One region of the Streptomyces sp. NPDC093109 genome, then DNA from elsewhere that is predicted to be linked to it. Evidence: riboswitches for the same ligand, from Rfam matches in the RefSeq annotation. Region 1 holds a riboswitch; each other region holds the start of a gene.

Region 1 (7,527 bases):
GGCCGAGCGTGGCCAGGTCCTCGCCCTCCGGCATGGGCGTGGCCTGCTGGGAGACGCGCGTGAGGATGACCGTCTGGCCGACGGTCGGGACCGTCAGCTCACGCTTCAGCGCCGCCGCCGCCGCCGCGAACGCCGGCACCCCCGGAATCACCTCGTACGGCACGCCCGCCGCGTCCAGCCGCCGCATCTGCTCCGCGACGGCGCTGAAGACCGACGGGTCGCCGGAGTGCAGCCGGGCCACGTCGTGGCCCTCCTGGTGCGCGCGCACCAGCTCCGCCGTGATCCCGTCCAGATCCATCCGCGCCGTGTCGATCAGGCGTGCGTCCGGCGGGCATTCGGCCAGCAGCTCGCGCGGGACGAGGCTGCCCGCGTACAGACAGACCGCGCACGAGGCCAGCCGCCGCGCGCCGCGCAGCGTGATCAGGTCGGCGGCGCCCGGACCCGCGCCGATGAAGTACACCGTCATCGTTCTTCTCCTGCTCCTGCTTCTGCTTCTGAAGGCCGCTCCGACGGCCGCTCCGACGGCCGCTCCGACGGCCGCTCCGACGGATCCTCCGTCGAACTCTTCGTCACCGCCCACTGCGTCACCGGCATCGCCTGCCGCCACCCCGTGAACCCGCCCACCGGCACCGCGTGCGCCACCGCCAGCCGTACCAGCTCCCCGCCCCGGCGCCGGTACCACTCGGCCAGCAGCGCCTCCGACTCCAGCGTCACCGTGTTCGCCACGAGCCGGCCGCCCACCGGCAGCGCCGCCCAGCACGCGGCCAGCAGGCCCGGCACCGTCAGCCCGCCGCCGATGAACACCGCGTCGGGCACCGGCAGTCCCGCCAGCGCGGCAGGGGCCGCGCCGGTCACCACCCGCAGGCCGGGCACGCCCAGCGCACGCGCGTTGCGGCCGATGCGCTCGGCGCGCGCCGGATCGCGTTCCACGGACACCGCCCGGCAGGAACGGTGCGTACGCATCCACTCCACCCCGATCGAGCCCGAACCGCCGCCCACGTCCCAGAGCAGCTCCCCCGGCGCGGGCGCCAGCGCGCCGAGCGTCGCGGCGCGCACATGGCGCTTGGTGAGCTGGCCGTCGTGCTCGTACGAGGCATCCGGCAGCCCCGGTACGGCGCCGAGGCGCGGCGCGCCGTCCGCGCGGCGGCAGTCGACCGCCACGACATTCAGCGGGTCGCCGGCCGGCGCGGACCAGTCCGCCGCGTGTCCCTCGACGCACCGTTCGCGCTCCGCGCCGAGGGCTTCGAGCACGCGCAGCCGGCTCGGTCCGTAACCCCGTTCCCGCAGCAGCGCCGCCACCTCGGCGGGCGTCGCGGCCCCGGCGCTGAGCACCAGCACCCGGCGCCCGTGGTGCAGCGCGGCGGCCAACGTCGCGGTGGGGCGGCCGACGAGCGTGACGACCTCCGTGTCCTCCACCGGCCAGCCGAGCCGTGCGCAGGCGTACGACACCGACGACGGATGCGGCAGCACCCGCAGCGCACCGGGCCCCGCCTCCTCGGCGAGGGCCCGCCCGATCCCGTAGAACATCGGATCCCCGCTGGCCAGTACGGCGAGACGGCGGCCGGCGTACGCGGCCAGCAGCCGGGGTACGGCGGGCCGCAGCGGCGTCGGCCACGCGACCCGCTCGCCCGCGCACTCCCCCGCGCCTGTCCCGGCTTCCGCCCCCGTCTCAGCCCCTGCCCCTGCCCCTGCCTCCGCCCCTGGAAGCAGCGCCAGTTGGCGCGGGCCGCCGATGACCACCTCGGCACGGCGCAGCGCCGCCCGCGCGGCGTCGGTGAGCCCGCTCCAGCCGTCGGCGCCGATCCCGACGACTGTCACACGGGCCTCGGCCTCACCGGCCTCGGGAACCTCATCAGGCACAGGGGCCTGATGAGGCCCGTGGCCCTCGCGGGGCGGGATGCTCACTGCCGTACACCTCGGAGCTTCTGAACTGGGAGAAAACCGACCTCGAACTCTACTTCTCCCCGCCACCGCTCCCCGCCGAGGCACCGGCGCCCGCCGCCGCGAGCCCATCAGCGCGGGCCCGTCAGCGCGGGCCCGTCAGCGCGGGCCCGTCAGCGCGCCGGTTCGGCCGCCGTCCGCGCCGCGCCGCCCTCGGCCACCCCGCCCTCGGCCGCGCTGTCCTCCGTCCCGGCCCGGAGCATCCGCTCCGCCAGCGCGCCGAATATCAGCCCGAAGGCTGTCCAGAGCACCGCCTGCACGGCGATCGACGACAGTCTGAACTCCCAGAGCAGCGCCGCCGGGAAGGTCTCCGGGATGGCGTCGGTGTTCGCGGGCAGTACGAGACACGCCACGGCCACGGCGACGACATAACCGGCACCGGCGGCGAGCGACGCGTTCCAGTTGCCCAGCCGCGGCGCGAGCCGTCGGCCCGCGATGACCGCGGCGACCGCCAACAGCACGCTCAGCAGGATCATCAGGAAATACAGCGCGGTGCGCCGGCCTATCGTGTCCGCGTCTCCGACCGCGGGCGGGTTCGCCGGATACTTCAGGAACGGCACCAGACAGACGGTGGTGAAGGCCGCCCCGGCGATCAGCGCCGCGGTCGCCCGCGGCCCGAACCTGCCGAGCCTGCCCAGGCCGACGGCGAAGACCAGGGCGGCGATGCCGCCCACGGCCACCCCGTACACCAGGACACCGGTGGCCAGCCCGAACGTCGACTGCACCGGCCTGCTGACCAGTTCTTCCTCCTCATCTCCATGTGAATGGCCTGCGGAACCAGAAGTTGAAGCGGAATCGGAATCGGATGAACCCTGTTCTCCGTCGCCGTCGCCGTGTTCATGCGCCGGCGCGGAGTGGGCCTCCTCCTGCGCGATCGAGGCCCGTACGGAGGGCTCGCCCGCGAAATAGGCCAGTCCGAACGCGACAAGTCCGGCCAGCACGCCCGCGATCATGCCGCGGACCAGGAGGTTTCTGACGGTGGAGGCATGCATGTGCGTGATCTCCGTCAGTGGTCAGTGGCAGGGGAAGCCGAGCAGATGACGGCCGTCGTGCACCCACTCGTGCACCCCCGCACCGGAGAACACCGACGTCGCGCCCTGCTCGGCGCCGACGAAGTAGAGGAGCACCAGCATGAGCGTGCCCACGAACACGGCCCACGGGAGCACCGCGCGCAGCGGGAGCGGGGTCACCGGGGTACCGGCGTCGGCGGGAGAAATGACCGGATGCGCTATGGACTGCGCCATGACACAACCTCCTTGGGGAACTCGCGTCCCATAAGTGGAGCTCTGACGACGGCCATCGGGTCTGACTCACCCGGAACCCGCCGCCTGGTACGCGGCCGGTCCCCGGCATACAGTGGCGCGACCGTGCCGGACTCTCACCGGACTTCCGTCTCGCCGTCGTGATATCGACGTGAAGGTACCGCGAACCGACAAGCGGGCCAAGAGGCCCTTCGCCCAGGAACTGGCCCCCACGTATGACCATGACCACACAGCTGTCACTGCATGTGTCCCTCATCGCCCCCGCCATCAGCACCGCCCTGCGCGAGGCCCGCTTCGGCGAAAGCGAGAGCGACCACGACAGCGACGACGACGGGCTCGACGCCACCGGTCTGCGCCAGACCGAAGCCGTACGGGAGACCTTCCCCCGCGCCACGGCCCACTACGCCGCCCCCACACGCCGCTGCCACCGGACCGCTCAGGCCCTCGGCCTGACCACCGCCCCGCTGGACGCCCTCGCGCCGTGCGCCATGGGCCGCTGGCAGGGCAGGACCCTGGACGAAGTGGCCGCCGCCGAACCGGAGTCGGTGGCCGCCTGGCTGTCCGACCCCGACGCCGCACCGCACGGCGGAGAGTCCCTGCGCGACTTCCACACCCGCGTCGCCCACTGGCTGGACACGGCCGGCGCGGCCCACGGCGACGACGCGACCGGAACCGGCGGGCGCCTCGTCGTCGTCGCCGAACCCGACTTCATCCGCGCCGCCACCGTCCACGCCCTCGGCGCACCTCCGCAGACGTTCTGGAGGCTTGACGTACGTCCCCTGTCCGTCACCGAACTCAGCGGGCGCAACGGCCGCTGGAATCTACGCGTCGGCCGCCCGCTCCACGAATGAGCCCGGCAGGACAGCCGGCCCCGGCCGGTCAACCCCGGCTGCCCCGGCGGGTCAGCCGGTCAGCCCCGGCCCTTCACCCGGTCCAGCGCGGCGACACCCACCGCTGCCAGACCGATCTGGATTATCAGCTCGATCCAGTCGATCCCCTTGGTATTCGCGACACCGAGCCCAGCCGCGAGGGCCGTGCCGATCAGAGCCGCGACGATGCCCACCAGAACGGTCAGCAGCACACCGATGCGCTGGCGCCCGGGCACGACGAGCCGACCCAGCACACCAATGACGATGCCGATCACGATGGCCGTGATGATGCCGGAAATCTCCATGTCTTCCGTCCCCTCCTTGTCGCACAACCGCTACGGATAGTGGTCCCTGCAAGACGTCTGCCCGCCGTGCACCCGTCCAGTCCCGTCCAACCAATGATTGCGAGTGTTCGCCAGTTCGGTTTACGTCCCGGCTGCCGCGGTAGGAGAAGCCGTTCCGGAGCGGACCCAGCGCGGTTCCCGCCCTGTCAGACCTCCGTCCTACAGTGCCGGACATGGAGTCCACGACGCCGCGAGTACGGCTCACCCCCTGGTCGGAGCGCGACCTCGACCTGCTCCGCGCGGCCAACGCACCGGAGCTGATGCACCATCTCGGCGGCCCGGAGACCGAGGAACAGCTGCTCAAACGGCACAAGCGCTATGTCGCACTGAGCGCCGACCGCAGGGGCCGGGGCCGGATGTTCCGCATATCCCTCGCCCCGGACGGCGAAGCCGTCGGCACGGTCGGCTTCTGGGAGCAGACTTGGCAGGGCCGGAAGGTGTACGAGACGGGCTGGGCGGTGCTCGCCGCCCACCAGGGCCGGGGCATCGCGGTCACGGCGGTGGCCGGGGTGGTGGACCAGGCGCGCGCCGAGGGCAGACACCGCTATCTGCACGCCTTCCCGTCCGTCGGCAACCCGCCGTCGAACCGGCTGTGCCGCAGAGCCGGGTTCTCCCTGCGGGACGAATGCGAGCTGGAGTACCCACCGGGGCGTCCGATGCGCTGCAACGACTGGCGGCTCGATCTGCGCCCGGGGGACCCGGCGGAATAACCGCCGGACCCGGCGGAATAACCGCGGAACAACCCCATGGCCCCTCCCCTCCCCCGGTGACATCCTGGCCGCGTGAACGGACCAGAGATCCAGATCGACTTCGCCCACGAACTGCGCCTGTTCGTCCCGGCCGAGCGGCGTCAGGGGCGTACGGCCCTGCGCACCGACGGCTCCTCCACCCTCGGCCACGCCGTCGAGTCGCTCGGCATCCCCCTCACCGAGGCCGGCCCGCTGCTCGTCGACGGCCGCGAGGTGACCGTCTCGCACATCCCCGCGGCGGGCGAGTCCGTGGAGGTACGTGCCGTGCGCAGGCCGCAGCAGGTGCCCGGCGCACCGCTGCGCTTCCTGCTCGACGTGCACCTCGGCACCCTCGCCCGGCGGCTGCGGCTGCTCGGCGTCGACGCGGCGTACGAGAGCACGGACCCCGGCGATCCGGCGCTCGCCGCGCTCTCCGCCGCCGAACACCGCGTCATGCTCTCCCGGGACCGCGGGCTGCTGCGCCGGCGCGAGATCTGGGCCGGGGCGTACATCTACAGCGACCGCCCGGACGCACAACTCCGCGACGTACTCGAACGCTTCGCGCCCGCCCTCGCCCCCTGGACCCGCTGCACCGCCTGCAACGGCCCGCTCTCCCCTGCCGACAAGGAGTCCGTCCAGGACAGGCTGGAGCACGGCACGCAGCACGGCTACGACGTCTTCGCGCAGTGCGCGGCGTGCGAGCGGGTGTACTGGCGGGGCGCGCACCACGCGCGGCTCGCGGCGATCGTGGACGACGCGGTAAGGGAGTTCGGCGGCACGACGGCCCCGTCACAGCACCAGTCGGCGCAGCACCAGTCGTCGCAGCACCAGTCGTCAGAGCGCTAGAAGGCGTACTGGTCCCCGGTGGCCGGCACCAGCACCCGGTGGTGCTGGTTCTCGGGGTTACGGTCGCTCGCGCCACCGTTCCACGCGGTGTCGATCCGTACGACGACCTCGGCCGGATCGCCGGGCAGCGCCAGGTCGAGCGCGGTCTCTCGGCTCCTGCCGGTCGCCCTGAGCTGCCCCGTACGGCACAGCACCACGCGGTCGCCGCCCCACAGGCAGTGGGCGGGCAGCGCCTGACCGGCCGTGGGCGCGGCCGAGAGATCCAGCCGTACGGTCGCCTCCGGCACCTTGGCCGGGCCGTGGTTCTCGGACTCAAGCCGGACCGTCAACCGCCCCTTCCAGAGGGACACGTGGCCGTGGTGCGAGAGATCGGCCTCGACCGCGACGGAGTCGGTATCGACGTCCGCCACAGAAGAAACAGAAGAAACAGAAGAAGCGGAGGAAGCGGAGGAAGCAGAGGAAGCAGAGGAAGCAGAGGAAGCAGAGGAAGCAGAGGAAGCAGAGGAAGCGGAAGAAGCGGAGGCGCCCGGCCCGGCACCCGCACCCAGCACGACCGCCGCGGCGGTGGACACCACGGTCAACAGGGACTTTCGCATCACAGCCATAGCGGGAACATACAGATCATCACACCGCAATTCGGCCCACTCGCCCGCGCAGCACGCCCCGATCACCCGATCACCGGAACACCCATACGCCCCACACACCCCGGTCCGCACCCCGGTCCGCACCCCGGTCCGCGCCCCGGACACCCGGCGCACGCCCCCGCGCCCCCTGCCTATCCTGGCCCTGACCAGCTCGGCCGATCAGCCGATCACACGCGCGAGGAGTACGTCATGACCGCCGCCGGAAGCACCCCCGCCGCACCTGTCGCACCCGCCGCCCCCGCCACCCCCACCGCGCCCGTCGCCGTCGTCACCGGAGCGAGCAGCGGTATCGGCGCGGCCACCGCCCGGCAGCTCGCCGGCGCGGGCTACCACGTCGTCGTCACCGCCCGCCGCAAGGACCGCGTCGAGGCGCTCGCCGCCGAGATCACCGCCGCGGGCCACCGCGCCACCGCGTACGCGCTCGACGTCACCAACCGCGCCGCCGTCGACGCCTTCGCCGCCGGACTGACCGGGTCGAACGGCTTCCCGACCGTCAACGTCCTCATCAACAACGCCGGCGGCGCCCTCGGCGCCGACCCGGTCGCCACCGGCGACCCCGCCGACTGGCGTCAGATGTACGAGACGAACGTCATCGGCACCCTCAACATCACCCAGGCCCTGCTCCCCGCCCTCACCGCCAGTGGCGACGGCACGGTCCTCGTCCTCTCCTCCACCGCGGGCCACGCCACCTACGAGGGCGGCGCGGGCTACGTGGCCGCCAAGCACGGCGCCCACGTCCTCGCCGAAACCCTCCGCCTGGAGATCGTCGGCACCCCCGTCCGCGTCATCGAGATCGCCCCCGGCATGGTCAAGACCGAGGAGTTCGCCACCACCCGCTTCAACGGCGACACCGAGAAGGCCGCCAAGGTCTACGCGGGCGTGGCCGAACCCCT
Region 2 (7,527 bases), on a different contig from region 1:
CCGTACGAACGCGCTCCGCCCCACGCCCCGTTCGCCCCGGACGACGACCAGACGCGGCCCGTCAGGATCTCTCAGACGCGTATGGACCTCCGCCAACTCCTCCGCCCGGCCCTCCACTTGCTCGCGCGAATGATCCAGCCGGGCGGCAGTGCTGCCCGGGACCAGCTCGGTGTTCCTCGGATGTGCCACAGTCCATGCTCTCCTGGTGCCGCGTGGGTTGCCCGGGCAGGCCGACTCCCCGCGCTGGGGCGAACCCGGTCGGCCGGACCGTAGAGGCGACTGCAATTATCGCCGCGCCCTGTGCACGCGAACGGCGGGGACCGCCGGCTGGGACCCCCGGCCGCGCGGGGCACGGGGTGTGCCCCGCGCGGCCGTCCACAGGGCATGGTCAGCCGGGCAGTTCCGCGCGGACGGTACGGGCCGCGGCGACCAGGTTCTCCAGCGAGGCGCGGGTCTCCGGCCAGCCCCGGGTCTTCAGGCCGCAGTCGGGGTTGACCCAGAGCCGCTCGGCGGGGATGGCCTCCAGCCCGGTGCGCAGCAGCGCGGCGGCCTCCTCGGCGCTCGGTACGCGCGGCGAGTGGATGTCGTACACACCGGGACCCGCCTCGCGGGGGTAGCCGTGCGCGGCGAGTTCGCGGGCGACCTGCATATGGGAGCGGGCCGCCTCCAGGCTGATGACATCGGCGTCGAGGTCGTCGATGGCCTGGACGATGTCACCGAACTCGGCGTAGCACATGTGGGTGTGGATCTGGGTGTCCGGGCGTACGCCACCGGTGGTGAGGCGGAACGACTCGGTCGCCCAGTCCAGATACGCGGCGCGGCCGGCGGCGCGCAGCGGCAGTGTCTCGCGCAGGGCGGGTTCGTCGACCTGGATCACCGAAGTGCCGTCCGCCTCAAGGTCGTTGACCTCGTCGCGCAGGGCGAGGGCGACCTGGCGCGCGGTGTCGCCGAGCGGCTGGTCGTCGCGGACGAAGGACCAGGCGAGCATGGTGACGGGCCCGGTGAGCATGCCCTTGACCGGGCGTCCGGTGAGCGACTGCGCGTAGGACGTCCAGCGCACCGTCATCGGCTCGGGGCGCGAGATGTCGCCGACGAGCACCGGCGGCCGGACATAGCGGGTGCCGTACGACTGGACCCAGCCGCCGCGGGTGGCGACGTAGCCGGTGAGCCGCTCGGCGAAGTACTGGACCATGTCGTTGCGTTCGGGCTCGCCGTGCACCAGGACATCGAGGCCGGCCTTCTCCTGGAAGGAGACGACCTCGGCGATCTCGGCCCTGATGCGCTCCTCGTACCCGGCGGTGCCGATCCGTCCCGCGCGCAGGTCGGCGCGGGCCGTCCGCAAGTCGTCGGTCTGCGGGAACGAGCCGATGGTGGTCGTCGGCAGCAGCGGCAGCCCGAGGCGGGCGCGCTGGGTGCCGGCGCGCTCGGCGTACGGCCGCGAGCGGCGGCCGTCGGCGTCGGTGACGGCGGCGGCCCTGGCCCGTACGGCCGGGTCGTGGGTGATCGCCGAGGCCGTACGGGAGGCGAGGGCGGCCCGGTTGGCGGCGATCTCCCCGGCGATGGCACCGGTGCCCTCGGCCAGCCCCTTGGCCAGGGTGACGATCTCGGCGGTCTTCTGCCGGGCGAAGGCGAGCCAGCGCAGGATCTCCGGATCGATGTCCCGTTCTGCGGCGGTGTCGAGCGGAACGTGCAGGAGGGAGCAGGACGCGGCCACATCGACCCGGTCGGCGAGGCCGAGGAGGGTGGTGAGGGTGGCCAGCGACTTCTCGAAGTCGTTGATCCAGATGTTGCGGCCGTTGACGACGCCCGCGACGAGCCGCTTTCCTGGCAGTCCGCCGACGGCGGCGAGATCGGCCGGATTGGCCGCCGCCGCGCCGGTGAAGTCGAGTGCCAGGCCCTCGACCGGTGCCTTGGCCAGCACGGGAAGCGCCTCGCCCAGCCGGTCGAAGTAGGAGGCGACGAGCAGCTTCGGCCGGTCGGTCCGGCCGCCGAGGTCGCGGTACGTACGGGCGACGGCGGCCAGTTCGGCGGGCGTCCGGTCCTCGATCAGCGCGGGCTCGTCGAGCTGCACCCACTCGGCGCCGGCGGCGCGCAGATCGGCGAGGACCTCGGCGTAGACGGGCAGCAGCCGGTCCAGCAGGGTCAGCGGTTCGAAACCGGCCGCCACCCCGGGCGCGGGCTTGGCCAGCAGGAGATACGTGACGGGGCCGACGAGGACCGGCCGGGCGGTGTGCCCGAGCGCCAGAGCCTCCGTCAGCTCGGCGACCTGCCGGGCGGAGTCGGCGGTGAAGACGGTGTCGGGGCCCAGCTCGGGGACGAGGTAGTGGTAGTTCGTGTCGAACCACTTGGTCATCTCCAGCGGCGCCACGTCCTGGGTGCCGCGGGCCATCGCGAAGTAGCCGTCGAGCGCGTCGGCCTCGACGGCCGCGCGGTGCCGTGCGGGGACGGCACCGACCATGACACTGGTGTCCAGGACGTGGTCGTAGTACGAGAAGTCACCGGTCGGCACCTCGTCGACGCCGGCGTCAGCCAGCTGCCGCCAGTTGGCCCGGCGCAGCCCGACGGCCGTCTCCCGGAGGGCTTCCGCGGTGACGCGGCCCTTCCAGTACCCCTCGACGGCCTTCTTCAGTTCCCGGTGCTGTCCCTGGCGGGGGTAGCCGTACACGGTCGCCCGTGCTGCCGCGGCTGCGGACTTCGCTGTCACGGAAATCTCCTTCGCGAGATGACTCCTGAACATCCCGGCGACGGGACGCGAGCGCGAAGGGGTGACGGACCGCACGGACCAGTACCGCGCCCCGGGCGCGCTCGTCCGTCCGATATGTACGCCGACCCGCCCACGAGGTCACCGGGATATCCGTACGCGAATGGTCGCGTACGGGCAACGGGCAGGTCTTCGGACTCGCGGGCAGCTCTGCCGAGGCAGATTCCAGATTCCTACTGGCCGTCGCTTCCCGGATCCTGGCCGGATCCAGTGCGTATGACGGCGGTCGTTCCCACTCACCGCTGCGGGGCAGTCCCGGATTCCCACCGGGTTCCCTCTTACGACGCGTCTGCCTGGCGGGCAGGGCGAACCAGCTGCATCCGACAGGGTAGAGCGTGGGCGGGGCCGCGGCCGACACCGCCCACGTTCCGGAACGTGACCTGGGACACGGGAGCCGCGGTGGACGCCCTTGCGGCGCCTGTGGACCGGGTGTAGGCGCCTATTCGAACGCGGCGTGCGTCGGCAGACAATTTTCGGAATTCTCCGCGCCGGTGTGTGTCCACACTTTCCGGGAAAGCGCAAATGGGTTCCATGCATTCTCCGCCTGCTGTGTGCCCACACCCGGGGGCGTGCCGTCAAGCGCGAGAACCATCACATGGCGAACGTCTCCGGAACGGCCGTACGGGCAGGCCACAGGGTGTTAGTGTGCGTATTCGTCCCGAGCGCAAGTTGTATGCCGTATCGGCGTCCTTCCCTCGGATTGCATCAGCGAGTACCCCACTCCACCGGAAATTCCGGGGGTGGTTCAGTCTTTGCTTTTTCCCGGATCAGGAATTGACTCAGCGGCGAGTCCGTTTCCTGTTCCGGGGATTAATCCGTCCCCGTTCCTTGGAGCCTCTTTCCATGTCTGCGCACTCCACAACGCCCGTCGCCACCGCAGGGCCGGATGCCTCCGGAGCCTCACCCGGGGGCGGGCGACATCTCGGGCTGGCCCTGTTCGTGATCGCCGCCGCCCAGCTGATGGTGGTTCTCGACGCCACGATCACCAATATCGCCCTGCCCGCCATCCAGACCGATCTCGGCGTGTCCGACGCGAATCTGGCCTGGATCGTCAACTCGTACGCGCTGGCGTTCGGCGGGCTGCTGCTGCTCGGCGGGCGGGCCGGTGACCTGTACGGACGGCGGCGCGTGTTCCGGGTGGGGATCGCCGTCTTCACCCTGGCCTCGCTGCTCGGCGGACTGGCGCCGAACGAGGGGCTGTTGCTCGCCGCCCGTGTTCTGCAAGGAGCCGGCGCCGCGCTCGCCGCGCCCAGCGCCCTGGCGCTGATCACCACGACGTTCCCGGTCGGCAAGGAGCGCAACACGGCGATGGGCGTCTACGCGGCCATGGGCGGCGTGGGCGCCACGGTCGGGCTGCTGCTCGGCGGTGTGCTCACCGACGTACTCGACTGGCGCTGGGTCTTCTTCGTCAACATCCCGATCGGCCTGGCCGTCCTCGCCGGTACCCGCTACCTCGTCGAGGCCGAACGCGACACCGGCCGTCTCGACGTCCCCGGCGCGATCACCGGCACCGGCGGTCTGATCTCCCTGGTGTACGGCATCACCCGCGGCGGCGAGCACGGCTGGACCAACGGCCTGACTCTCGCATCCTTCGCCGCCGCGGTCGTGCTGCTGGCCGTGTTCCTCTTCCTCCAGGCCCGCACCGCGCACCCGATGATGCCGCTGCGGCTCTTCAAGGACCGGAACCGGTGGGGGAGTTACGGGACGATGCTGTTCATCGGCTCGGGCATGTTCGCCACCTTCTACTTCCTGACGCTCTACATGCAGCTGATCCTCGGCTACAGCCCGGTCAGGACCGGCTTCGCGTATCTGCCCTTCAGCTTCGGCATGGCCGCCGCGGCGGGCATCAGCTCCAAGCTCGTCGCGCGGTACGCCCCCCGGCTGATCGCCGGGCCCGGCCTGGTGGTGGCGGCCGTGGGCATGCTCTGGTTCGCCACGCTGGAGCCGGGTTCGTCGTACGCGGCGCATCTGATGCCGGCCATGTTCGTCACCGGTCTCGGCCTCGGCATGAGCTTTGTCCCGATGACGCTCGGCGCGGTCAGCGGGGTCGCGCACCAGGACACCGGGAGCGCCTCCGCGCTGCTCAACACCGCGCAGCAGATCGGTGGCGCCCTCGGTCTCGCCGTCCTGTCGACGCTCTCCACCTCGGCGGCGAACGACAAGCTGCCCGAGGCGGCCTCCTCCCTCTACCGGGGTCTGGCCACCGAGGACTTCGCCCTTGTCGCACGGGCGGGCGAGGCGCTGACCCACGGCTACACCGTGGCCTTCGCCGCCGCGGCCTGCATGTTCCTGGCCGGCCTGGCCGTCACGGCCTTCGCCGTCAACGCCGGCCGGCAGGAGTCCACCGAGGGGGCGGCGCCGGTGCACATGGGCTGACGGGACGGAGCGTCGTACGACGCCGGTGCGCGCCGGGGGCAGGCGCGCACCGGCGTCGTACGCCGTCGCCGCGGCCCCTACTTCGCTTCGGCGGCGGCCCGCCGCTCGTACCCCACCAGCCGGACGCAGACCGTGAGCCCCTCGATGGCCTGCTCCAGCTCCGCGAGCCCCGGGTAGCTGGGCGCGATCCGGATGACCGCGTCGCGCGGGTCGTCGCCGTACGGGTGCGTGGCGCCGGCCGGGGTCAGCACGATGCCCGCCTCGGCGGCCCGGCGTACGACCTCCTTGGCGCAGCCGTCCTCGACCTGGAGGGTGACGAAGTACCCGCCCTTCGGCGAGGTCCAGGTCGCGAGCCCGGTCCCGCCGAGACCGGCTTCCAGGAGCCGCGCCACCGTGTCGAACTTGGGCCGCAGCACGGCGCGCTGGCGCTCCATGTGGGTCCGCACCCCGTCCGCGTCCCGCAGGAACAGGGCGTGCCGCAGCTGGTTGACCTTGTCGGGGCCGATCGACCGCTTCGCGTTGTTGCCGAGCAGCCACTGCACGTTCGCGGGCGACGAGCCGAAGAACGCGACGCCCGCGCCCGCCGCGGTGATCTTCGAGGTGGAGCCGAACACGAACGCCCGGTCCGGGTTCCCGGCCGAGGCGCAGGCGGCGAGCAGATCGGCGACGGGGACCGGCTCGTCGGTGAGGTCGTGGGCGGCGTACGCGTTGTCCCAGAAGATCCGGAAGTCCGGCGCGGCCGTGCTCATCGAGGCGAGCCGCGTCACCGTCGCGTCGCTGTAGGTGACGCCGTCCGGGTTGCTGTACTTCGGTACGCACCAGATGCCCTTGACCGCCGGGTCCTCCGCGACGAGCCGCTCCACGGCGTCCATGTCCGGTCCCTCGGCGGTCATCGGCACCGGGATCATGTCGATCCCGAACCGTTCGCAGAGCGCGAAGTGCCGGTCGTATCCGGGCACCGGACACAGGAACGCGATCCGCTCCTGGTCCACCCAGCGGGACCCGGCGCCCGGGACCACGCTCAGCAGGGCGTGCACCAGGCAGTCGTGCATCAGCTCCAGGCTGGAGTTCCCGGCCGCGAGGAGCTGTCCGGCCGGCACCTGGAGCACCCCGGCGAAGATCTCCCGCAGCTCGGGCAGCCCCTGCAGGCCGCCGTAGTTGCGTACGTCCGTGCCGTCGGCGGCGGTGTACCGCGCGCCCGGCAGGCTGAGCAGCTCCCCGGAGAGGTCGAGCTGCGCCGGCGCCGGCTTGCCGCGGGTCAGGTCCAGCGCGAGGCCGCGCGCGGCGAGGTCCCGGTACTCCTGACGGGCCCGGTCGAGGAGATCCGGCAGGGCGGCCGTGCCGGCCGTCGAGGCCGTCTCTGCCGTGTCGGTCGGGGCGTCGGGGCTCAGCTCGGTCGTCATGGTCGTTCCTCTCGCGGATGCCGCGCCGATGGTGGCACCCGCCGAGGATACAAAGCGGTGGAGCGGTCCGGTGCCGGACCGCGGCCCGGTCAGATCTCTATGTCGTTCTCGATGCGCTTCAACTGGTGGCGGGCCATGGCCAGGTTGGCGCGCGTCCGGTCGAGCACCAGGTAGAGAAACAGCCCCTTGGTGGTCGGCCCGGACAGCGGGCGCAGTACGTGGTACTGCGTCCGGAGCGTGATGAGGATGTCCTCGATGGTGTCCTCGATGCCGAGCGTCTCCAGCGCGCGGACCTTGGCGCGTACGACATCGGTGTTTCCCGCGGCGGCGACGCCGAGGTCCAGGTCCCTGCCGCCCCCTAGCACGCCCAGGGCCATGCCGCTGGTGTAGTCGACGAGTGCCGTGCCGACGGCTCCCTCGATCATCATCGCGTCCTTCAGTGCCACGTCCGTGCTTGCCATGACTCCCACCCTCATCGTCGTGTACTCGTTCGATCACCTTAGAGGATGGCAACATACTGATCTGCCGAATTGAAGACTTCTTCAAGCCGTCCGCGTCCTCCGGTGCCGGAGGGGCACTAGGGTCTCCAGGGTCGAGACAGGTTGTGACAGGCCGAGAGTGCCGCGATACGGGTGAGGTGGGCGAGAGGTGAACGCGATGCCGGTGCCGCTGTACCAGGCGAAGGCGGAGTTCTTCCGGATGCTCGGCCACCCGGTCCGCATCCGCGTGCTCGAACTGCTTCAGGACGGGCCGATGCCGGTACGGGATCTGCTCGCGGCCATCGAGATCGAGCCGTCGAGCCTCTCGCAGCAGCTGGCGGTGTTGCGCCGGTCGGGCATCGTGACCGCGACCCGGGAGGGCGCGACGGTGGTGTACGAGCTGGCCGGCGGCGATGTGGCGGAGCTGATGCGGGCGGCGCGGCGGATCCTGACCGTCATGCTCGCGGGCCGGCAGGATCTGCTGGCCGAACTGCACGACACGGGGGTC
Region 3 (7,527 bases), on a different contig from region 1:
GACCACACCGGAGGCGGGCGCGAGGACCCCGGCGAGGATCCGCAGGAGAGTCGACTTGCCGGAGCCGTTGGGCCCGAGCAGCCCGAGGGTGGAGCCGGGCGCGGGCGCGAGGCCGACGCCGTCGAGGATGAGCCGGCCGCCGGCGAGGGTACGGGAGACGCGCTCGGCGCGCAGCCCAAGCCCAGTGCCCGAATCCGTACCCGAATCACCGTTCATGACGCCACCCGCCGCCCCCGGTAGAGGACGAGCACGAACGCCGGCACGCCGATCAGCGACGTCACCACACCCACCGGTACCTCCTGCGGATCGAGAACGGTACGGGCCAGCGTGTCGACCCACACCAGGAACACCGCCCCGGCCAGCGCCGTGACCGGCAGCAGCCTGCTGTGCCCGGGGCCGACCAGCGCGCGGGCGGCGTGCGGCAGGACGAGCCCGACGAAGCCGATCGCCCCCGCGCTGCTGACCAGCGCGGCGGTCAGCAGCGCCGTGACGCAGAGCAGCACCAGCCGCGTACGGCCGACGGAGACGCCGAGCGTGGCCGCCGCGTCCTGGCCGAACGCGAAGGCGTCGAGGGTACGGGCGTATCCGCCGCAGACCACCAGCGCGACCGCGAGCACGGCGGCGCAGACCCAGACGTCCGTCCAGCCGGCGCCGCTGAGCGAGCCGAGCAGCCAGAAGAGCACCCCGCGGGTGGTCTCGGCGTCGGCCGACGTCATGACGACGAAGGAGGTGAGCGCGGAGAAGAGCTGCATCGCAGCGACCCCGGAGAGCACCACCCGGTCCGTCGTCCCGCCGAGCGTATGACTCAGCACCAGCACCATCGCGAACGACAGCAGCGCCCCGAGGAACGCCCCGGCGGAGAGCGAGACCACGCCCCCGCCGACCCCGAGGACGACGACCACCACGGCGCCGGTCGACGCCCCGGACGAGACCCCGAGCACAAAGGGGTCGGCGAGCGGATTGCGCAGCAGCGACTGCATGACCGCCCCGCACACCGCGAGCCCGGCCCCGCACACGGCGGCGAGGAGGGTGCGCGGCAGCCGCAGATTCCATACGATGCCGTCCCGGATCGGGGTGACGTGCGATTCGCCGACACCGAGATGGGCGGCGACGACCGACCAGACGTCACCCACGCGGATGTCCGCGGGGCCGATGGTGAGGGCGAGCGCGACGGAGAGCAGCAGCAGCCCGAAGCCGCCGAGCGCCATGAGGCCCAGCCGCGCACGCGTCACGCGTGCGGCAGCCACTCGTTCGGCAGTCATTCGTACGCCGGTCCCTCGTACGCCGGTCACTTGGCGGGCGCGTACGCGCGCAGCGCGGCGGCGACCTTCTCGACCCCTTCGACGGTGCGGATGGTCGGATTCATCGCCTGGCCGCTGAGCAGCACGTACCGCTTGTGCTTGACCGCGTCCATCTTCTTCGTGACGGGGTTGGACTCCAGGAACTCGATCTTCTTCGCGGCGGTCTCGGCGGTCTGCGACTTGCGCGTGAGGTCACCGATGACGAGGAAGTCGGGGTTGCGGTCGGCGACGGTCTCCCAGTTGATCTGGGGCCATTCGTCCTGGGTGTCGTCGAAGATGTTCTTCGCGCCGACCGCGTTGGTGATGATCCCGGGGGCGCCGCAGCAGCCGGCCATGTAGGGGGAGTCGGAGTTCGCGAACCAGTAGAGGACGGTGGTCTTCTTGGCCTTGACGGGATCGATCCCCTCCACGGCGGCGGCCATCCGCGCCTTCAGCGAGGCGACGACCTCCGCACCGCGCTTCTCCTCACCGAAGACCTTGGCCAGGTCCTCCACCTCTTGGTAGATGACGTCCATGGTCAGCGGGGTGGACCGGGCGCCGTCCGTACCCACGACCTTGTCGTTCTTGGTGCAGTCGGCCGGCGAGACGTACGTCGGCACACCGAGCTTCTCGAACTGCGCCCGCGTGGCGACGCCGCCCTTGCCCAGGGTCGAGATGAAGGACGACGCGACGAAGTCGGGCTCGGCGTCGAGCACCTTCTCGAAGGAGGGGTTGTTGTCGGCCAGCCGCGGCACCTCGGCATTGGCCTTGACCAGCGCCTTGGGCAGCGGATCGGTCCAGGTCGCGGTCCCGGCCATCCGGTCGGCGAGCCCGAGCGTGAGCATGATCTCGGTGGTGCCCTGGTTGAGCGACACGGCCCGCCGGGGCTCGGCCTTGACGGTGACGGTCTGCCCGCAGTTCTTGAGGCTGAGGGGATACCCGCCCCCCGAGACGGCCTGACCGCCACCGGCCTTGCCCGACACCTCTGACTTCTCCCCGTCACCCCCACAGGCGGTGAGCGTCAACGCCCCCGCGACGAGCAGAGCGACAGGCACAACGGACTTACGCACAAGAGACATACGGAAGGGGCGCGCGTTCAGCACGGAAGATCCTCTGCGTTCGAGGGCCCATGCGCGGAGCCCGTTCGTACGGTGCTCCCCCGTCCCCGAACAGGAACGGAGGGGCCAGCAGGTCTTCGGACTCAGGATCACTCGAACGAGGCGCCTTCCCGGACGGCAGTCCAGTGGCCGATGCCCCGCCCGTCCCCCTCACCGCTGCGCGTCAGCTCCGGATTCACACCGGATTCCCTGACCCACGTACATGGGTTCGACTGGCTCCCGCAAGCTACCACAGGGCCGAAAACAGCCCTTCCAACAGCCCTTCCAGTCACCCGCGGACCACCGCGTACTGGAACGGCTCCCGGAGAGCGGCAGCAGCACCGTCGAGGTCGGCCAGCCTGGCGGCCATGGTCGCCTCGGCCAATCGCTGTGGCAGTGCCGCGCCGAACTTCAGCCCGGCCACAGCGCGCGGGTCCACGGAGGGCAGGGACAACCGCTGGACGCCCTCGGCGACGGCGTTCTTCCACTCCCCCGGCGTGATGTCCTCGCGCAACCGGACATACGCGTCGGCGGGACGCTGCACGGGGTCGGAGACCGAACCGAGTGTGGCGGCGAGCGTGGCGTTGGCCCGGTGCCCGGCCCAGGTCCACCAGCGCACGCTCGTACCCTGCCCGCCCCGCACGATCACCGTGCCGTGCGCGTGCACCAGCTCGGCGCCGTCGTCACGCGCCCGCGCCAGCGCGCCCTCGGCCCGCCGGGTAAGGCCGACCGGAGGCGTCGCGCCGAGCAGGACCTCGCGCGCCGCCCGCGTCAGCTCGTACGAAGCGGTACGGGCGAAGCCCACCGCACCCCAGCGGGCCCGGCCGCCACCCTCCACCGGCTCGACGAAGCAGCGCCGCCGCGACCAGTCGATGTAGGTGACCTGCCAGCTGCGTCCCGCGAGCAACAGCCTTCTCGGACCGACGACTTCGTCCGTGAGCAGGGCGGGATCCGTCGTGCCGATCTCCGTACGGCCCGACAGGACCGTGAACTCGGGGGCGGCGGTGAACACCGCCGTGAGGTCCATGAAGTGCCGGAAGCCGAAGCGCCGTTCGGCCTCGGGGCCGATGAACATCATCCCGCCGTCCCGGTCCACATAGCCCTCGTCGAGGAGATGACGCACGATCGGCTCGGCGGCGGGTCCGAAGGGGCCTAGGCCGCCCCACCAGTCCTGCCACAGCCGGTCGCCGACGCGGTGTTCCTGGAGGCAGAGCGCGAGAACCTGCTGGGCCACGATATGGCGGGGTTCGGGCGGTGCGACGACCGGTTCCACCCAGCCCCGGGACCAGAGCAGGAGAAGGGCCGCCGCGGAGAGCAGACCGGGCTCGTCGAGGGCCAGGAACAGACAGTTGCGCGGCGAACCGCTCCGCCGGCCCGTGCGGCCGAGACGCTGCAGGAACGAGGCCACGGTCGCGGGCGCGTCGATCTGGATGACCCGGTCCAGGTCGCCCACGTCGATGCCGAGTTCCAGTGTGCTGGTGGAGACGATGACGCAGTCCCTCGCCTCAGCGAACGCTTCCTCCGCCCGCCTCCGCTCGTCCACGGACAGCGACGCGTGCGACAGGAAGGTGGTGACCCCCTTCGCCCGCAGCGCCTCACCGAGCTTCTCGACCTGCCGGCGGGACTCGCAGAACACCAGGCGCTTCTCGCCCCGGTGCAGGGCGGCGATCACCGTCGCCGCGTTGGCGAGCGACCCCACGTAGTCGAGCTGGACGTCCCCGGGCGGCGGCAACTCCGGCGCGGCTTCGCGCAGATGGGGCGCAACCACCCGCGCCTCTCGCTTCCCCGCGCCCGCCCCCTGCAGCCAGCTCAGCAGCTCCGCCGGGTTGCCGACCGTCGCGGAGAGCCCGACGCGCTGCACCGGCCGGCCGACCACCCGCTCCAGCCGCTCCAGTACGGCCAGCAGATGCCAGCCCCGGTCGTCCCCGGCGAAGGCGTGCACCTCGTCGACGACGATCGCCCGCAGCCCCGAGAAGAAAGCGCGATGGTCGACATTGGCGCTGACCAGCATCGCCTCCAGCGACTCCGGAGTGGTGAGCAGTACATCCGGGCGCTCGCGCAGGACGCGCTTGCGGCGGGACTGCGGAACGTCCCCGTGCCAGAGCGCGGCCGACCGCCCCAGCCAGGAGGTGTACGTCTCCAGCCTCGGCAGCAGGTTGTTGAGCAGCGCCTTCAGCGGACACACGTAGAGCACCGACGTTCCGGTCCACCGCTCCGCGTCCATCCGTGACAGCAGCGGAAAGGACGCCGCCTCGGTCTTCCCGCCGGCAGTGGGGGCGAGCAGCAGGGCGTCCGAGCCGTCCATGAGGGGCGCGACGGCCTCCTCCTGGAGCGGCCGGAGTCCGGGCCAGCCAAGGGTGTTGACGATGTGATGGACCAGCCCGGGATGCAGCCGGTCCAGCGGATCGAGACCCCCAGGCCCCTCAGGTGTACCGGGCTGTGCCGTCACGGAAGCTCCAGCTCGACGTCGTCGGCGTTCGCCGGCTCCGCCGCGGCGTTCCGTTCCACCTCGCTCAACTCCGCCGTGTGCACGGTGAGGGCGTAGTGCTGACGCGGGTCGAAGTCCTCGAACTGGTCGATACGGTCCAGCACATCGCTGACGAGTTTCTTGAGGAAGAGCCGGGGCGCGACACCGGCCTTTCCGCCGAGTGCTCCGCCGACCGCGCCGGCCAGCTCGGCGACATAGGCGTCGTCCGCGAGCTTCCTGACCCGTTCGGGGTCGGGCGATCCCGACGCGTAGAGGTCCCGGATGGTGAGTCCGAGGCCCACCAGCGAGTCCAGGGTGAAGCCGGGAAGCCGTAGTTGCACGGCGCGCGGATTGTCGAAGCGCGGCTCGGTGGTGAAGTCGGTGGCGAGCCGCTGGGCCAGGGGCGCCAGCCGCTGGACGCCCTGTCTGCCGTCGTAGAACGCGGGTGTCCCGGTGATCAGCAGATACAGACCGGGGAACCGCCCGGAGTGCACTTCGTCAATGAGCTGCCGCAACGCGTTCAACGCCTTGTCGCGCGCGTCGGACCGGACCCGCTGGAGCGTCTCCACCTCGTCGAGTACGACGAAGAGCCCCGAGTGTCCCGAGTCCCGCAGCACCGTGAGCAGCCCCTGCAGAAACCCGAGGGCGCCGAAGTGGTCGAGATCCCCCCGGACACCGGCGGCCCGGCGGGCCGAGGCGGCCACATGGGGCTGTCCGCCGAGCCAGGCCATGACGGCCGAGGCAGTGGCCTCGTCCCCGGCGGCGAGGGCCGTACGGTATCCGCGCAGCGCGGTGGCGAACGACGGGGCGTGCCGGGAGACCTCCGTGAGCCGCGCCGTCATCAGGGCTTCGACCGCGCCGGCCAGGTCTTCCTCGGAGGCTCCCGCCGTGAGCGCGTCCTCCTCCAGGGCGTAGAACCAGGCGTCCGCGACCGGGCGCAGTGCGCTCGGCGGGAACCCGGGCGTGGCCAGCCGCTCGGTGAGCCGGCGGTAGACGGTCTCCAGTTTGTGCAGCGGCGTCTCGGTCTCCGAGATCTGGATCTCGGCGACGGCGAAGTTACGCCGCTTGGCGCGCTCGCCGAGCCACCGGGTGAAGAACGTCTTGCCGGATCCGTACTCGCCGCGTACGGCTTTGAAGACGGAGGCGCCCGAGGCGACCGCCTCGAGTTCCGCGTCGAGCGCGGCCTCGAACCGGTCCAGGCCGGTCGCGAGGAGGCCGAGCCCGCTCTCGGGGACGGCGCCTCGCCGAAGGGCGTCGATCACGTCACGCCGCCGGGCGGCGCTGACCGGGCCGGTGCGGTCGGGGCTGTCGGTACTCACCGCGTCAGTCTCGCATTACGTACGGGGGGCCGGTCACTCTGCCGGAAGGTTGACGTACGGACGGTCACTTTGATGCAATCGTCCGTTACACCGTCCGGCCTCTCGGCAGTTCACCTTCTCAGCGGTTCAAAGCGGGGGAATCTCAGCGTGGCGCTCGACAGTCTCAAACTCAGCGATGTCCTCAAGGATGTCGCGTCCGGCGTACTGCAGCTTCCGGACTTCCAGCGCAACTGGAAGTGGGACGACGAACGGATCAGGGCGCTCGTCGCCACGGTCACGCTGGACTATCCGCTGGGCGTTGTGATGGCGCTTCAGACCGGCGGCACCTCCCCCTTCAAGGCCCGGACGCTCAAGGGCGCGGAGGACGCGGACGGCACCGTGCCCGATCTGCTGCTCCTGGACGGACAGCAGCGGCTGACCTCACTGTTCCAGGCGCTGCACCGGGACCTGCCGGTCGAGACGGTCGACGCCCGCGGCAAGGATCTGCGTCGCTGGTACTACATCGATATCGCCAAGGCGATCGGGGAGCCGGCCGATCGCGACGACGCCGTGGTGTCCGTGCCCGAGGACCGTATCCTCAAATCGGACTTCGCCCGGAAGGTTGTCTTCGACCTGAGCACGACCGACGGGGAGTGCGCGGCCGGTTACTTCCCCCTGCATCTTGTGTTCGATACGCAGCGGGTCAACGCGTGGCAGCAGAAGTTCGTGTCCGCCGACCCCACGAACTGGGGCGTGTGGGGCCAGTTCGTCGAGCGCGTGCTCAATCACATGAACGCGTTCCAAGTTCCGATGATCAAGCTCGCGGCGTCCACCACCCTCGATGCCGTCTGCGCCGTGTTCGAGCGGGTCAACACGGGCGGCGTGCCGCTGAACGTCTTCGAGCTGCTCACGGCCACCTACGCGGGCAATCAGCCTCATTTCGCCGAACACGGCGACTACTACCGGCTCCCCATCCAGTGGGAGGGGATCAAGAAGGGCCTGACCCAGAACCATCCTGTCTTCGGCCGGCCCGAGGCGGATCTCGAGGACGGCCTGAGCAGCAGCGACTTCCTGCAGGCGGTCGCTCTGGTCCACACCTGGGAGCGCAAGCAGGCCAACCCCCGCGCCTCGGTCTCCTGCAAGCGCCGGGATCTGCTGAATCTGCCGCTCTCCGAGTTCCGCCGGCTGGCACCGCGGCTGGCGGAGGCGTTCCAGTGGGTGGGCGCCTTCCTGGAGCGTCAGTGCATCATCCGCTCCGCCGATCTGCCGTACCGCACCCAGCTGGTACCGCTGGCCGCGGTACGCGCCGTCCTCGGCGAGGAGACCGACCGTCCGGGCAGCGACGAGCGGATCACCCAGTGGTATTGGTGCGGTGTGCTGGGCGA

What was found. Region 1 has a riboswitch for cobalamin ahead of AB0389_RS02565 (CbtB-domain containing protein). Riboswitches for the same ligand answer to the same signal wherever they lie in the genome.
Region 2: another riboswitch for cobalamin. It lies ahead of metE (5-methyltetrahydropteroyltriglutamate--homocysteine S-methyltransferase); the one in region 1 lies ahead of AB0389_RS02565 (CbtB-domain containing protein).
Region 3: another riboswitch for cobalamin. It lies ahead of AB0389_RS20410 (ABC transporter substrate-binding protein); the one in region 1 lies ahead of AB0389_RS02565 (CbtB-domain containing protein).

The regions. Positions count from the first base shown of each region.
Region 1 covers NZ_JBFBEZ010000002.1:33,395-40,921, reverse strand. Annotated here, with positions in the region: gene cobM (precorrin-4 C(11)-methyltransferase) at 1-466, opposite strand, end outside; gene cbiE (precorrin-6y C5,15-methyltransferase (decarboxylating) subunit CbiE) at 463-1,860, opposite strand; gene AB0389_RS02570 (CbtA family protein) at 2,055-2,933, opposite strand; gene AB0389_RS02565 (CbtB-domain containing protein) at 2,955-3,185, opposite strand; cobalamin riboswitch at 3,261-3,383, opposite strand; gene AB0389_RS02560 (histidine phosphatase family protein) at 3,419-4,054, shown strand; gene AB0389_RS02555 (GlsB/YeaQ/YmgE family stress response membrane protein) at 4,114-4,377, opposite strand; gene AB0389_RS02550 (GNAT family N-acetyltransferase) at 4,590-5,126, shown strand; gene AB0389_RS02545 (Mut7-C RNAse domain-containing protein) at 5,199-5,990, shown strand; gene AB0389_RS02540 (hypothetical protein) at 5,987-6,400, opposite strand; gene AB0389_RS02535 (SDR family NAD(P)-dependent oxidoreductase) at 6,824-7,527, shown strand, end outside.
Region 2 covers NZ_JBFBEZ010000004.1:51,353-58,879, reverse strand. Annotated here, with positions in the region: gene AB0389_RS06210 (AAA family ATPase) at 1-189, opposite strand, end outside; gene metE (5-methyltetrahydropteroyltriglutamate--homocysteine S-methyltransferase) at 389-2,704, opposite strand; cobalamin riboswitch at 2,867-3,091, opposite strand; gene AB0389_RS06200 (MFS transporter) at 3,605-5,137, shown strand; gene AB0389_RS06195 (aminotransferase class I/II-fold pyridoxal phosphate-dependent enzyme) at 5,215-6,540, opposite strand; gene AB0389_RS06190 (hypothetical protein) at 6,630-7,001, opposite strand; gene AB0389_RS06185 (metalloregulator ArsR/SmtB family transcription factor) at 7,198-7,527, shown strand, end outside.
Region 3 covers NZ_JBFBEZ010000020.1:43,830-51,356, reverse strand. Annotated here, with positions in the region: gene AB0389_RS20420 (ABC transporter ATP-binding protein) at 1-216, opposite strand, end outside; gene AB0389_RS20415 (iron chelate uptake ABC transporter family permease subunit) at 213-1,208, opposite strand; gene AB0389_RS20410 (ABC transporter substrate-binding protein) at 1,289-2,359, opposite strand; cobalamin riboswitch at 2,449-2,630, opposite strand; gene AB0389_RS20405 (DEAD/DEAH box helicase) at 2,667-4,826, opposite strand; gene brxD (BREX system ATP-binding protein BrxD) at 4,823-6,163, opposite strand; gene AB0389_RS20395 (DUF262 domain-containing protein) at 6,311-7,527, shown strand, end outside.